Regions from separate parts of the Radiobacillus sp. PE A8.2 genome, predicted to be linked through region 2. Evidence: a T-box and tRNA genes for the amino acid it is inferred to sense, from the RefSeq annotation. Region 2 holds a T-box; the other holds one or more tRNA genes.
The links. The T-box of region 2 lies ahead of tyrS (tyrosine--tRNA ligase). A T-box ahead of a tRNA ligase gene usually reads a tRNA of that ligase, here a tRNA-Tyr.
Positions count from the first base shown of each region.

Region 1: it has a tRNA-Tyr gene. The T-box ahead of tyrS (tyrosine--tRNA ligase) is inferred to sense a tRNA for this amino acid. The anticodon was not compared.

Region 1 covers NZ_JBJGXI010000074.1:9,951-15,941, forward strand. The annotation lists gene ACI6MV_RS23710 (hypothetical protein) at 1-1,018, opposite strand, end outside; gene ACI6MV_RS23715 (HD-GYP domain-containing protein) at 1,323-2,468, opposite strand; gene ACI6MV_RS23720 (atypical membrane-integrating protein (Mistic protein)) at 2,919-3,161, opposite strand; gene ACI6MV_RS23725 (DHH family phosphoesterase) at 3,256-4,443, opposite strand; tRNA gene ACI6MV_RS23730 (tRNA-Tyr) at 4,587-4,672, opposite strand; tRNA gene ACI6MV_RS23735 (tRNA-Val) at 4,724-4,796, opposite strand; tRNA gene ACI6MV_RS23740 (tRNA-Glu) at 4,851-4,922, opposite strand; tRNA gene ACI6MV_RS23745 (tRNA-Ile) at 4,984-5,057, opposite strand; tRNA gene ACI6MV_RS23750 (tRNA-Gly) at 5,062-5,135, opposite strand; tRNA gene ACI6MV_RS23755 (tRNA-Phe) at 5,163-5,238, opposite strand; tRNA gene ACI6MV_RS23760 (tRNA-Ser) at 5,260-5,352, opposite strand; tRNA gene ACI6MV_RS23765 (tRNA-Ile) at 5,371-5,444, opposite strand; tRNA gene ACI6MV_RS23770 (tRNA-Met) at 5,450-5,523, opposite strand; tRNA gene ACI6MV_RS23775 (tRNA-Ala) at 5,540-5,612, opposite strand; tRNA gene ACI6MV_RS23780 (tRNA-Pro) at 5,648-5,724, opposite strand; tRNA gene ACI6MV_RS23785 (tRNA-Arg) at 5,729-5,805, opposite strand; tRNA gene ACI6MV_RS23790 (tRNA-Leu) at 5,834-5,922, opposite strand; tRNA gene ACI6MV_RS23795 (tRNA-Gly) at 5,937-5,991, opposite strand, start outside.
Region 2 covers NZ_JBJGXI010000052.1:33,190-39,180, reverse strand. The annotation lists gene ACI6MV_RS20940 (GAF domain-containing protein) at 1-183, shown strand, start outside; gene rpsD (30S ribosomal protein S4) at 473-1,075, shown strand; gene ACI6MV_RS20930 (hypothetical protein) at 1,050-1,595, opposite strand; gene ACI6MV_RS20925 (nuclease-related domain-containing protein) at 1,636-2,541, opposite strand; gene tyrS (tyrosine--tRNA ligase) at 2,962-4,233, opposite strand; T-box leader at 4,282-4,486, opposite strand; gene ACI6MV_RS20915 (transglycosylase domain-containing protein) at 4,610-5,991, shown strand, end outside.

The sequences.
Region 1 (5,991 bases), on a different contig from region 2:
TTATGATAGTTGTTAGTATGAAACCAATTGCATCCCAAAACGAGGTACTATTAACCGAATTAAATAATTGTGGTACCGTATTGTTAAAAACAAAAAGTAATTGTGGTACAAAATAAAAAACAAAAAGACTCATCGTTAATGCTACACTGAATAAATAGAACACGGCATAAAACCTAACAAACTTCTTTTCTGTTTCATACAATACATCATTACTAGTAGTTTTTACAATTGAAATTTTCTCGCTAATCCACTTTTTTCCACTTTCCATTAAGTTATAGCATCCAGTTAAATTTTCCAATACATAATATAAATCTGTTTTCATAAAAACACTACACTGATAGATGAACTTAATGAAAATATCGAAAATAATTACCGCCATAATACCTTGGAATATTGGGTTACTTGATATTAATGAACTAATTAATGCGATAAATAAAATAATATTATCGAATAACAGTCCACCTAAATATGGTACTAGTCGCTGTTTTGGTTGTAACTTCCATGTAGGTGTGAGATCAGTTTGTAGAACAATTAAAAAAAGTCTATGTCCAATCTCAAGTTTAGTGGCCAAACCATAGGATCTGGCTGCCAAAATATGACCCCATTCATGGTGAAGTAGGATAACGAATGTTATGCCAGAATAAAGTAATGTATTCATTATCATTGAATCAAATAAAAACAGGTCTTTATAATGTGGAAACAATTCTGGTTGTATAATAAAAATAGCAACATTAATAACTAATATTAAAAAATATAGTGACATCGTCCTTTTATTGAAATACCATTGACCTAATTTAATTGGAACACCTTGGAAATCTTTTGGGCTTTCATTTATCACTTGTTGATCAATTATATCTCCATCAATAGATTCTACTATATTCATATCTATTAACTGATTTGTAAAATCAGTCATGTCTATTTGTTCTTGCGGATATTTGATTTTTAATACTTCAGCGATTTTATCATTTGGAAAATTTTGTTCCATCATTTCTATCGCATCCACACATATTTTAGGCATCTCAAAAAACTCACCAGTCAGATTGTTCTCTGCAATATAGTTTTTCTTATCCTGACGTATAGTTAAAGGGGAAAGTTTTATTTTCGAATTATTTTTAATGATCATAAATTAGCTGCCACCTTTTTAAAATGTAAAAGGATACTAGAATATTAGACTAGCATCCTTTTACTAAAATCATTTTTCTATTATGATTTTGGTGGAGGAGGAAAGAAAATGCACCACCAACAAAGGCTACCTGTAGTTTTCACCTTAGAAAGTTTACGAATTTGCATAATTTCACCACCTTTCATTTAAAATTTATATATCAACTATTTAAGTATTCTAACCATTTAGGATAGACTTCCTTAAATGCGTCAACTAACGTTGGGTCAAACTGCGTACCTTTACCCTGTATTATTCGTTTATATGCCTCTTCTGCAGGCAATGCAGGTCGATATGAACGTGAAGATGTCATTGCATCAAAAGAATCAGCAATAGCAACTAATCTTGCCAAAAGCGGTATATTTTGATTACTTAGTTGGTCAGGGTATCCTTTTCCATCCCAGCGCTCATGGTGACTTCTTACTACACTTATACAATTTTGCAAACCCTCAATATTTGTTACTACTTTAGATCCAATCACTGGATGACTCTTAATTATTTCAAATTCTTCATCCGTTAATTTCCCTGGTTTAGTTAAGATATAATCTGGAATGTTTGCTTTTCCTATGTCATGCAATAAACAAGCAAAGTTAAGTGATCTTAAATCTAATTCGCTAAACTTTCCTAGATTTTTAGCAAAAATAATAGAATACTTTGCTACCCGTTGACTATGTCCTCGTGTATATCGATCCTTTAATTCTAAAGTTTCGACAACACCTCTCACAATTCCTTCTATTTGTACATCATATGAATCTTTTATTGCATTTACGTACTTGTGGAATCTAATGAGTATAATATAAGTAAAGATTGAAATAACGGCAATAATACTTATAGGTGCTATAACATTGGTTGTTTGCAAGATTATACCAACCAAACTGTATTTTAAGAGGGTTCCAATCAGAACTGTAAAAAAATATTTATTATTTACAAATATTGGCGTGAACAATATAAAAAAGATTTCTGTAATACTTCCAACATAGTAACTATCACTATTACCCCAATATAAAATAATATCATTCACAAAAATAATTGCAGTGTACGTTATAAAATAAATGTATTTTATTAGTCCTGGGTTGTCCTTATTAAAAAAATAAATAGCAATTGGTAGTAAACCTAAAAGAATTATGTATATTCCATAAGTAACACCCTGGGATACTACTTCATCTGCCCCATAAACTAAAAATTGTCCCAGAAATAATTCATATATTTCATAGCCTATTGAGATTGTATAGAATAGTATAAGGAAAAGTCTTGCTGCATATTTCTCTTCATTCAAGAGTGCGACACTATTAATATTTTTTTTTTGCATGATTGGTAACCTCACTATAAATGACATTCTAACTCTAATGTTTTATCAAAGTTTTAGATTATGAGATTCCTCTATTTATATCTTAGAGAAACATGAGTAATAACCAAAGGGACTTTTGACCTATATTAGAGTTTTATTTAGATTTTTTTGATTCATTGACAAGAATCGTGTAGATTCGACACTCTTATTATACAACAAACTGTCAAAGAAGAAAGTAAAAGAAAGTAAATTGTTAGTAATCTTCTCATATTCATTCTAGTTATCAAGTAATAGAAAAATTTATAAATAGTTTATCACATAGTTATTAGAAAAGTATAAATGGTTAATATAAGAACAATTAAATTTAAGAATTTATAATTTACTAATCTTAATTTCACAATGATGCTAGTATAGTTTTATAAAAGATATAATATATTGTTTAGTTTACATAATGAAAGAGTTCATTCAAATTTACTTATTTTCACTTTCATCAACATCATCCAAATCCAACCAAGACAACATTTCATGTACAACAGTATTTATTTTATCATTTACCATCTCATCACCATATTTTCTTTTAGCACGTTCGATGTTCACGAGGACTTTGTCACTAAACTGAATAACAGGTTCGTCAGTTTCAATATTATTAAAAAGATCAATTATTTCATCTAATGATTTATCAAATCTTTTTCTTTCAATTTCCGTTGCCTTCATATACATCACCCCGAATTAGATTATCCAAAGTCTTATTATTTACGCACTTATCAAAAATACTAAAAGGACCAGACTAATCCCTGGTCCTTTTAGGCTATCCCTGCTCTGTCTTCTTAACTTCTTCAATCAAGTAGTTGACGAAATATTCATCTCGTACCAACCAAGCTTGATGATATCTTTTTAAATATTGTTCAGTTTCTTCAAAACTGCTAAAAGTTTGTTCCATAATTTCTTGATTTTGTTTAATTACCCATTCTTGTTCATTTTTAAAATAAACAAAAAACATGTCATTATCTCGATTTTTATACATGGCTCCAAAAGTAGATTCTTTTACATTAAAACTATTTTGTTTAGCGTCTTCTTTTAAAGGCTCTAATTGAAATGTCGCTGCGACAAAATACTTGTATGCATCCTCAGTCAATTTTGCTCCCGATGCTTTTGCATGTCCGCCACCACCAAAAGTAGCCGCAATTGCAGAAACATCGACATTATCATGAATCGTACGGAATCCCATTCGCCTTCCACCAATATTTAAAATTACAATATAATCTAAGTGTGGAAACTCTTTACCTAACTCGTTTCCAAGTTCTGAATGATACATTTCAGCATAAACGACTCCGGCAAAATGATTATTTAATTGCGTTTGTACTAATTCACGCTTTTTCTTTTTTATATAGCGCTCTATCTTATGTTCTTCCATTTGAAGAATCTTTTGTTCAAATTCATCAAAATCAAAATGATTACTTGTTGTAAGGCGGTGTAGCATTTTTTGTTCAAATTCCTCTATAGATACTAAGAAGAACAATGCATTGAGCCGTTTTGCCTTTAGGTTATCATTTTTCTCCCATTCCCACGTATCATATTGCCTGACAAGCTCTACGAACTCCGAGACAGCAGAAGAAGGCTCCATTAATCCTTTGCCAATGAGGTATTCGTAAAACAATGAAGTTGCTGATGTTAAGTTACCTTTATCGTCTTCCACAACAACACTTGCCCATTCATAATCATTATAAGCAGTCGCAGATTTATGATGATCAATTAACTGCAACTTAGCACTGGACTGATAGAACTCTTCCAGTTTTGTTTCATTTTCTTTGCTTACTGATAAATCTGTAATGAATAAAAACGTATCTTCATTTTCATTTTCTAAAAACCACTTCACCTCTCGGTCAAGGCCCGAAATCGAGTTATATCGGACATTCACCTGTTTATCAAAAGCGAGTTTAGCAATAATTCCACACCCGACACCGTCTAAATCGTTATGCGATAGTAGTTTATACATAATGTTCACCTCTCTATGTAGTATGAGTTTTTCATCTCTAATTTATTGATAAGTAGAGTTTTGCATAAAAAAAAGTACTTCATACCCTTTTAAAAAGAATACTAGTACTTGTTGTATAAAGTGTTTAGAGTTATGTACAATATTGGTGGAGGGAGTAGGGCTCGAACCTACGAACCCGATGGGAGCGGATTTACAGTCCGCCGCGTTTGGCCAACTTCGCTATCCCTCCAAGATTAAATGTAAGTACGACCAATAGACTAAAACTATGGTCGGTTTTTGATGGAGGATGCAGGGCTCGAACCTGCGACCCCCTGCTTGTAAGGCAGGTGCTCTCCCAGCTGAGCTAATCCTCCAAGATAAGGTAAGTTTTTTAGGTAAGTTATTTTCGATTTCGCGAAAAACATTAGTGACCCGTACGGGATTCGAACCCGTGATACCGCCGTGAAAGGGCGGTGTCTTAACCACTTGACCAACGGGCCATATTAGAAAAATTTAAGATTTCGAATAGTAGCTACTCCTGCTACTTCGATCATGGAGTAATGGGCCTGAGTGGACTCGAACCACCGACCTCACGCTTATCAGGCGTGCGCTCTAACCAGCTGAGCTACAGGCCCTAAATGGAGCGGGTGAAGGGAATCGAACCCTCGACATCAGCTTGGAAGGCTGAGGTTTTACCACTAAACTACACCCGCAATTTCAGATATAGTTAGTTAAATTAATGGTGGCTCGGGACGGAATCGAACCGCCGACACACGGATTTTCAGTCCGTTGCTCTACCGACTGAGCTACCGAGCCATAATATTTTTAAAAGAAAAATGGAGGAGGAAGAGGGATTCGAACCCCCGCGGGCTTTGACACCCCTGTCGGTTTTCAAGACCGATCCCTTCAGCCAGACTTGGGTATTCCTCCATATATAAACTTACTCAGTGGACCCTGCAGGACTCGAACCTGCGACCGATCGGTTATGAGCCGATAGCTCTAACCAACTGAGCTAAAGGTCCAAAGATAGCGGCGGAGGGGATCGAACCCACGACCTCACGGGTATGAACCGTACGCTCTAGCCAGCTGAGCTACGCCGCTATAAAAAATGTAAAAGTGGAGCCTAGCGGGATCGAACCGCTGACCTCCTGCGTGCAAAACAGGCGCTCTCCCAGCTGAGCTAAGGCCCCGTTTTTGTAACTAGATTATTGCTTTCGCAAAAAAGTGGTCGGGAAGACAGGATTCGAACCTGCGACCCCTTGGTCCCAAACCAAGTGCTCTACCAAGCTGAGCTACTTCCCGTCAATGGCGCGCCCGAGAGGAGTCGAACCCCTAACCTCTTGATCCGTAGTCAAACGCTCTATCCAATTGAGCTACGGGCGCTTCAGATGTTTGCTTATGCAAAAATCATTGGTGCCGAGGGCCGGACTTGAACCGGCACGATAGTCACCTACCGCAGGATTTTAAGTCCTGTGTGTCTGCCAATTCCACCACCCCGGCATGGCAAGTTATTCTGGAGCGGAAGACGGGATTCGAACCCGCGACCCCCACCTTGGCAAGGTGGTGTTC
Region 2 (5,991 bases):
CATCAATTCCCTGGCCACATTGCGTGTGATGCTGCGAGTCAATCAGAAATTGTCGTTCCAATCATCAAAGACAATCAAGTTGTAGGTGTGTTAGATATTGATAGTCCAACAAAAAATCGATTCAATGAAATGGATCAAAAGTATTTAGAGAAATTCATAGAAATCTTGCAAAAATATATTTAATATGTTGATAAAAACCCTCATTTTGTGAGGGTTTTATTGTGCTTCGTTTAGCTTCTTTTCTCTTAAGCTGTTGACATTTGTCTATAAAATAAATTATAATGGTCGTTGTGTAAAATAAAAGGTAGCCTATGTGGATCTACGACAGTTTCATTTTGTTCCTCTGAAGAGGTGTATCGTGTAACTCTCTGCTGCTGGAGCGATGGTACATGAAAACAAAATGACTGACGCAAGAGGACACAATCTGTTTTATTTTATGCTAAATCTAATATAAAAAGGTGGAAATTTTCCTATGTCTCGTTATACTGGTTCTTTATGGAAAAAATCTCGTCGACTTGGCATTTCTTTAACTGGTACAGGTAAGGAATTAGAAAAACGTCCTTACGCTCCTGGACAACACGGTCCAAATCAACGCAAAAAATTATCTGAGTACGGCTTACAACAACAAGAGAAGCAAAAACTACGCTTCATGTACGGAATTAACGAACGTCAATTCCGCAACTTGTTCGACAAAGCTGGTAAGATGAAAGGTATTCACGGTGAAAACTTTATGATTCTATTAGAATCTCGTTTAGATAACCTTGTTTATCGTTTAGGTCTTGCTCGTACTCGCAGACAAGCACGTCAGCTTGTTACACACGGTCACATCGTAGTTGACGGTGGACGCGTAGATATCCCATCTTACCGCGTACAACCAGGTCAAGTAATCACTGTACGTGAAAAATCACAGAAACTTGATATCATCAAGGAAGCTGTTGAAGTTAACAACTTCGTACCTGATTACGTTACTTTCGATGGAGAAAAATTAGAAGGTACGTACACTCGTTTACCTGAGCGTGCAGAATTACCTGCAGAAATTAACGAAGCACTTATCGTTGAGTTCTACTCTCGTTAATAGCTTTGTAATAATGGCATCGGATCTTATGGATCCGATGTTTTTTTATGTTTGGGGTGCGGGTGCGGGTGCGGGTGCGGGTGCGGGTGCGGGTGCGGGTGCGGGTGCGGGTGCGGGTGCGGGTGCGGGTGCGGGTGCGGGTGCGACGCGTAATCCTGTGCACGCTTGATTTTCGCGTCGCTTCTTCCTCTTTGCGACGCGTAATTCCAGGCACGCTTGATTTTCGCGTCGCTTCTTCCTCTTTGCGACGCGTAATTCCAGGCACGCTTGATTTTCGCGTCGCTTCTTCCTCTTTGCGACGCGTAATTCCAGACACGCTTGACTTTTGCGTCGCTTCCTCTCCTTTGCGACGCGTAATTCCAGACATGCTTGATTTTTGCGTCGCTTCCTCTATTTTGCGACACGTAATTCCAGGCACGCTTGATTTTCGCGTCGCTTCCTCTCCTTTGCGACGCGTAATTCTGTGCACGCTTGACTTTTGTGTCGCTTCTTCCTCTTTGCGACACGTAATTTCATGCATGCTCGTTTGTCACGTCCTAGAGTTCGCAATGAATAATCCATTAATAATAGTAAGCATCTCTTCCCTCTCCACTACGTGTAAAGTTATTTACTAGAACTCTCCTAAGCGCCCTTTTAGTTACCACCTCATCACACCAATCAAACATACTCTGTACCGTAACTTTCTGTTTTACAAAGAGAGTCTTGTACTCTTGCACATTTCGTAGAACCCCGTCATCTACCTTTTCTGTAAAGTCACAGTACTTACATAGCAAAAAACTCTTAGCGCAACTAAGTAAAATTGCATTACATTCTGGACATATAATTCCTTTCCGCATTTGATGGTAATAATAATTTGGTAATCGTGTATATGGAGATTCTTCTATGTGATTGGCCAATAAATATTTAATAATTTTATATTGTTCACTCTTGGATTGTAATCTGTTCGTCGAAAGGGCATCAAAAAAATTCTGTAATTGTGTGGAAAAAACAATAGGTAAATCAGGTCTGAGCTTGTAGAGGTAAAAATGAGGCTGAATAAATATCAAATAGGATTCTATCGAGAAGTTTAAACGTAATGATTGGAGGAGTTGTCTGAGAAGTGATTCGCTTCTGTGCAATTGAATCAAAGGGTCTTTTATTTCATTTCCGGCTCTTGTATACCATCTTTCATCTTCTATAACAAAATCTCCTTGAAAATTTTTAACCTCAAACAAATACAACTTATTTCCAATGATAAGTAAAGAGTCAAGTTGAAAAAGAGTATTATTTTGTTCGAGTAAAAGGTCATTTAAAACAATAAAATGGTCAGGAAGTTTGTCCAACCAGCGATCAAAAATACATTCTCCTTTGTATCCTTGCTCAAGGTTACGATAGTAGTTCACCTCTTTCTCCGACAATTCCATTCTTTTGACGAGAAATCTTAATATTTGGAGTTCGGTAGACTCCACCCTGTTTTTAGAAATCATTAGACACTCCTTAATTGAATTTAGAAGAAATATTTCATTTTCTTGAATCTTCTAATTTTAAACTAGTGCTTTAATAAATAAATGTCAATATTTATCCAATAAAAAATAATATACATAGCCTTTCTAAGCTACTAATGGAGGAAAAAACGATTTTTTTCAATAATCCGAAAAATGATAATAATCTAGAACTAGACGCTGATCATTTGGTGTCTTTCTCACAAGACTCTATATTCGTGGCAGCTAACAAGTCAAGTGAATTTTGATCATCTTCTTAAATTGATTATTTAAATTTGCTTTACACAGTTAACCAATGCTAACTTAATGTTAAAGAAAAATAGCATTTCATTCAGTGTGCATATGAATGAAATGCTATTTTCAAACCTTCCCTATCTAATACTTTCAGTAAGAAGTCTCTTCCCTCTACTCAAACCTCATCAAGAAATACTTCTTCTTCCCTCGACGAATAATCGTAAATTTATCATCGATCCGGTCCTCTGCTCCGACTACGTGTGCTAAATCCTGCTGTCTTTCGCCGTTAATGTATACGGCACCGTTTTGGATATCTTCTCTTGCTTGACGTTTAGATGAAGCAATTTTAGCTTCGACAAGAAGGTCAACTAGTGGTTTGTCTTCTCTAGTAAAAGTTACAGTTGGCACGTCTTTAAAGCCTTGCTCAATTTCTGAACCATTTAGGTCTTTTAGATCGCCGCTAAATAAAGCTTCGGTAATTTTTTTTGCTTGTGCCAAGGCAGCTTCACCATGAACCATTTTTGTCATTTCTTCAGCCAAACGCAAGTGAGGCACGCGCTTTTCTGGTGCCGATTCTAATTGTTTCTCTAATTCATCAATTTCGTTTAATTCAAGGAAAGTGAAGTAATTTAAGAAGCGAATTACATCCCTGTCATCTGTGTTGATCCAGAATTGATAAAACTCGTATGGTGACGTTTTTAAAGGATCGAGCCAAACTGCGCCCCCAGCTGTTTTTCCGAATTTGGTTCCATCTGATTTCGTAATTAATGGGACTGTTAATCCAAACGCTTTTGCTTCTTCTGACTCACCACTTTTCGTACGGCGGATAAGCTCCATGCCGGCTGTAATATTTCCCCATTGATCACTTCCACCAAGCTGTAGTGTACAGTTTTCTTTTTCGTAAAGATTCAAGAAATCGACGGACTGTAAAATCATGTAGCTAAACTCGGTATAAGAAATTCCATTTTCAAGGCGTGATTCTACAGAATCTTTAGCAAGCATATAATTAATCCCGAAATGCTTCCCAGTATCACGCAAGAAATCAATCACGGTCATTTTTGACAACCATTCGTAGTTGTTTCGCGCAGCTGCGGCATTTTCACCGTTATCAAAATTAAGGATGCTAGCTAGTTGTTGTTTGATTTTTTCACTAAATCCTTGTACGGTTTCCAAGTCGTTCAATTGTCTCTCTGATGATCTACCACTTGGGTCGCCGATCATTCCAGTGCCGCCGCCGATTAACGCAATTGGACGGTGACCTGCAAGCTGAAACCTTTTTAACATTAACATCGGAACTAGATGTCCAATATGGAGACTGTCTGCAGTTGGGTCAAAACCAGCATATAAGGTAACTAGATTCTCTTCTAGATGTTTCGTTAAGCCTTGTTCATCTGTAATTTGCTGCACCAAACCACGTTGCTTTAAATCCTGTAAAATATCCACCATGCTCACTCCTCTTTAAAATTGAACGCAAAAAAGACCCCATCCCATAAAAGGGACGAGGTCTGTGCTCGCGGTACCACCCTTGTTGCATAAATATGCCACTCAAATAAATAACGGTGGGGTCACCGTCTCCTGTTTTCACAGAAGCAGCTCCAGAGTGTAATTCGTAACGTAATTATGGCTGTCTTGCACCATCCGACAGCTCTCTTATTCAGGGAATTACGGTACTACTATATTCTTTCATAGCATTTAATTTTTTCGTTGTGATACATTAATATCATAGTTCCGTATCAATTGCAACTTAAAGTAATAAAATTTTAATATTCCCTATTTGACGATTATGCTATAATTGTAATGATATTTAGGAGGTTTTGTCATGAATAGAGAACTAATCTATAAATATTTAGCAAATATAAAAGATTTTTGGCGAAAAGGTTTTCTCCAAAAAAGCTTTCGTGTTACATATGATGTCATTTGGAATATCATCCTCTTTTTCATCATTATTGGCGTTGTTGGACTATTCTTCGCTGGTGGGGTTGGAGCAGGATATTTTGCTTCATTAGTAAAAGATGAAGTTGTCCGTCCAAAAGAAGATATGGAAAAACAAATATATAATTACGAGGAAACATCTGAATTATATTTTGCTAATAACGTGTACTTAGGTGATTTTCAAACGGATTTGTACCGGGAAGAAATTTCCCTTGACCAGGTATCGGAACATCTAAAAAAAGCTATTATTTACACTGAGGATTCTTACTTTGAAACACATAATGGTGTCGTACCAAAAGCAATCATGCGTGCACTTTTTCAGGAAGCAACAAATTCCTCAGTAAAATCAGGCGGTAGTACGTTAACACAGCAATTAATTAAGAACCAAATCTTAACGAATGAAGTGTCATTTGAAAGAAAAGCAAAAGAAATTTTACTTGCACTTCGATTAGAGCAATTTTTCGACAAAGATGAAATTTTAGAAGCTTATTTAAACATTTCTCCATTTGGTAGAAATGCTTCTGGTAGAAATATTGCTGGTGTACAAACTGCTGCCCAAGGGATTTTTGGCGTTGATGCAAAAGACCTAAATATCCCACAAGCCGCATTTATTGCTGGACTTCCGCAAAGTCCATCTTATTATACACCTTTTACAAATAGTGGCGAGTTAAAGAGTGAAGATGGCTTGCATCCTGGTCTCAGCAGAATGCAAACCGTACTAAGTCGGATGCATGAAAACGGCTATATAAATGACACAGAATATGAACAATATTTAAACTATGACATTGTTGCAGATTTTGCAGAACCAACACCTTCACCACTAGATAAATACCCTTATGTAACGAATGAGGCAGAATCAAGGGCAGAAGAAATTATTGCTGTTTACTTAGCTGAACAAGCCGGCTACACAGAAGCGGATTTAGCTAGTAATGAAGAACTAAAGGGTGAATACCAAATCCGTGCGGAGCGGTCATTAGAGCAAGATGGTTACAAAATACACACAACTATCGACAAAGAAATCTATGACACATTCCAAGAGGTTGCAAAGAATTTTAAGGAATATGGACCAGACCGCCCAGAAGAAATTGTCAATGAAGAAACAGGGGAAAAAACAACGATAATGGAACCAGTCCAAACAGCGAGTATCTTAATTGAGAACAATACCGGTAAAATTGTTAGCTTTGTTGGTGGTAGAGATTTCAACCTAACAGAAGTAAATCACGCTACTGATGCATTACGCCATAATGGTAGTACGATGAAGCCGATTCT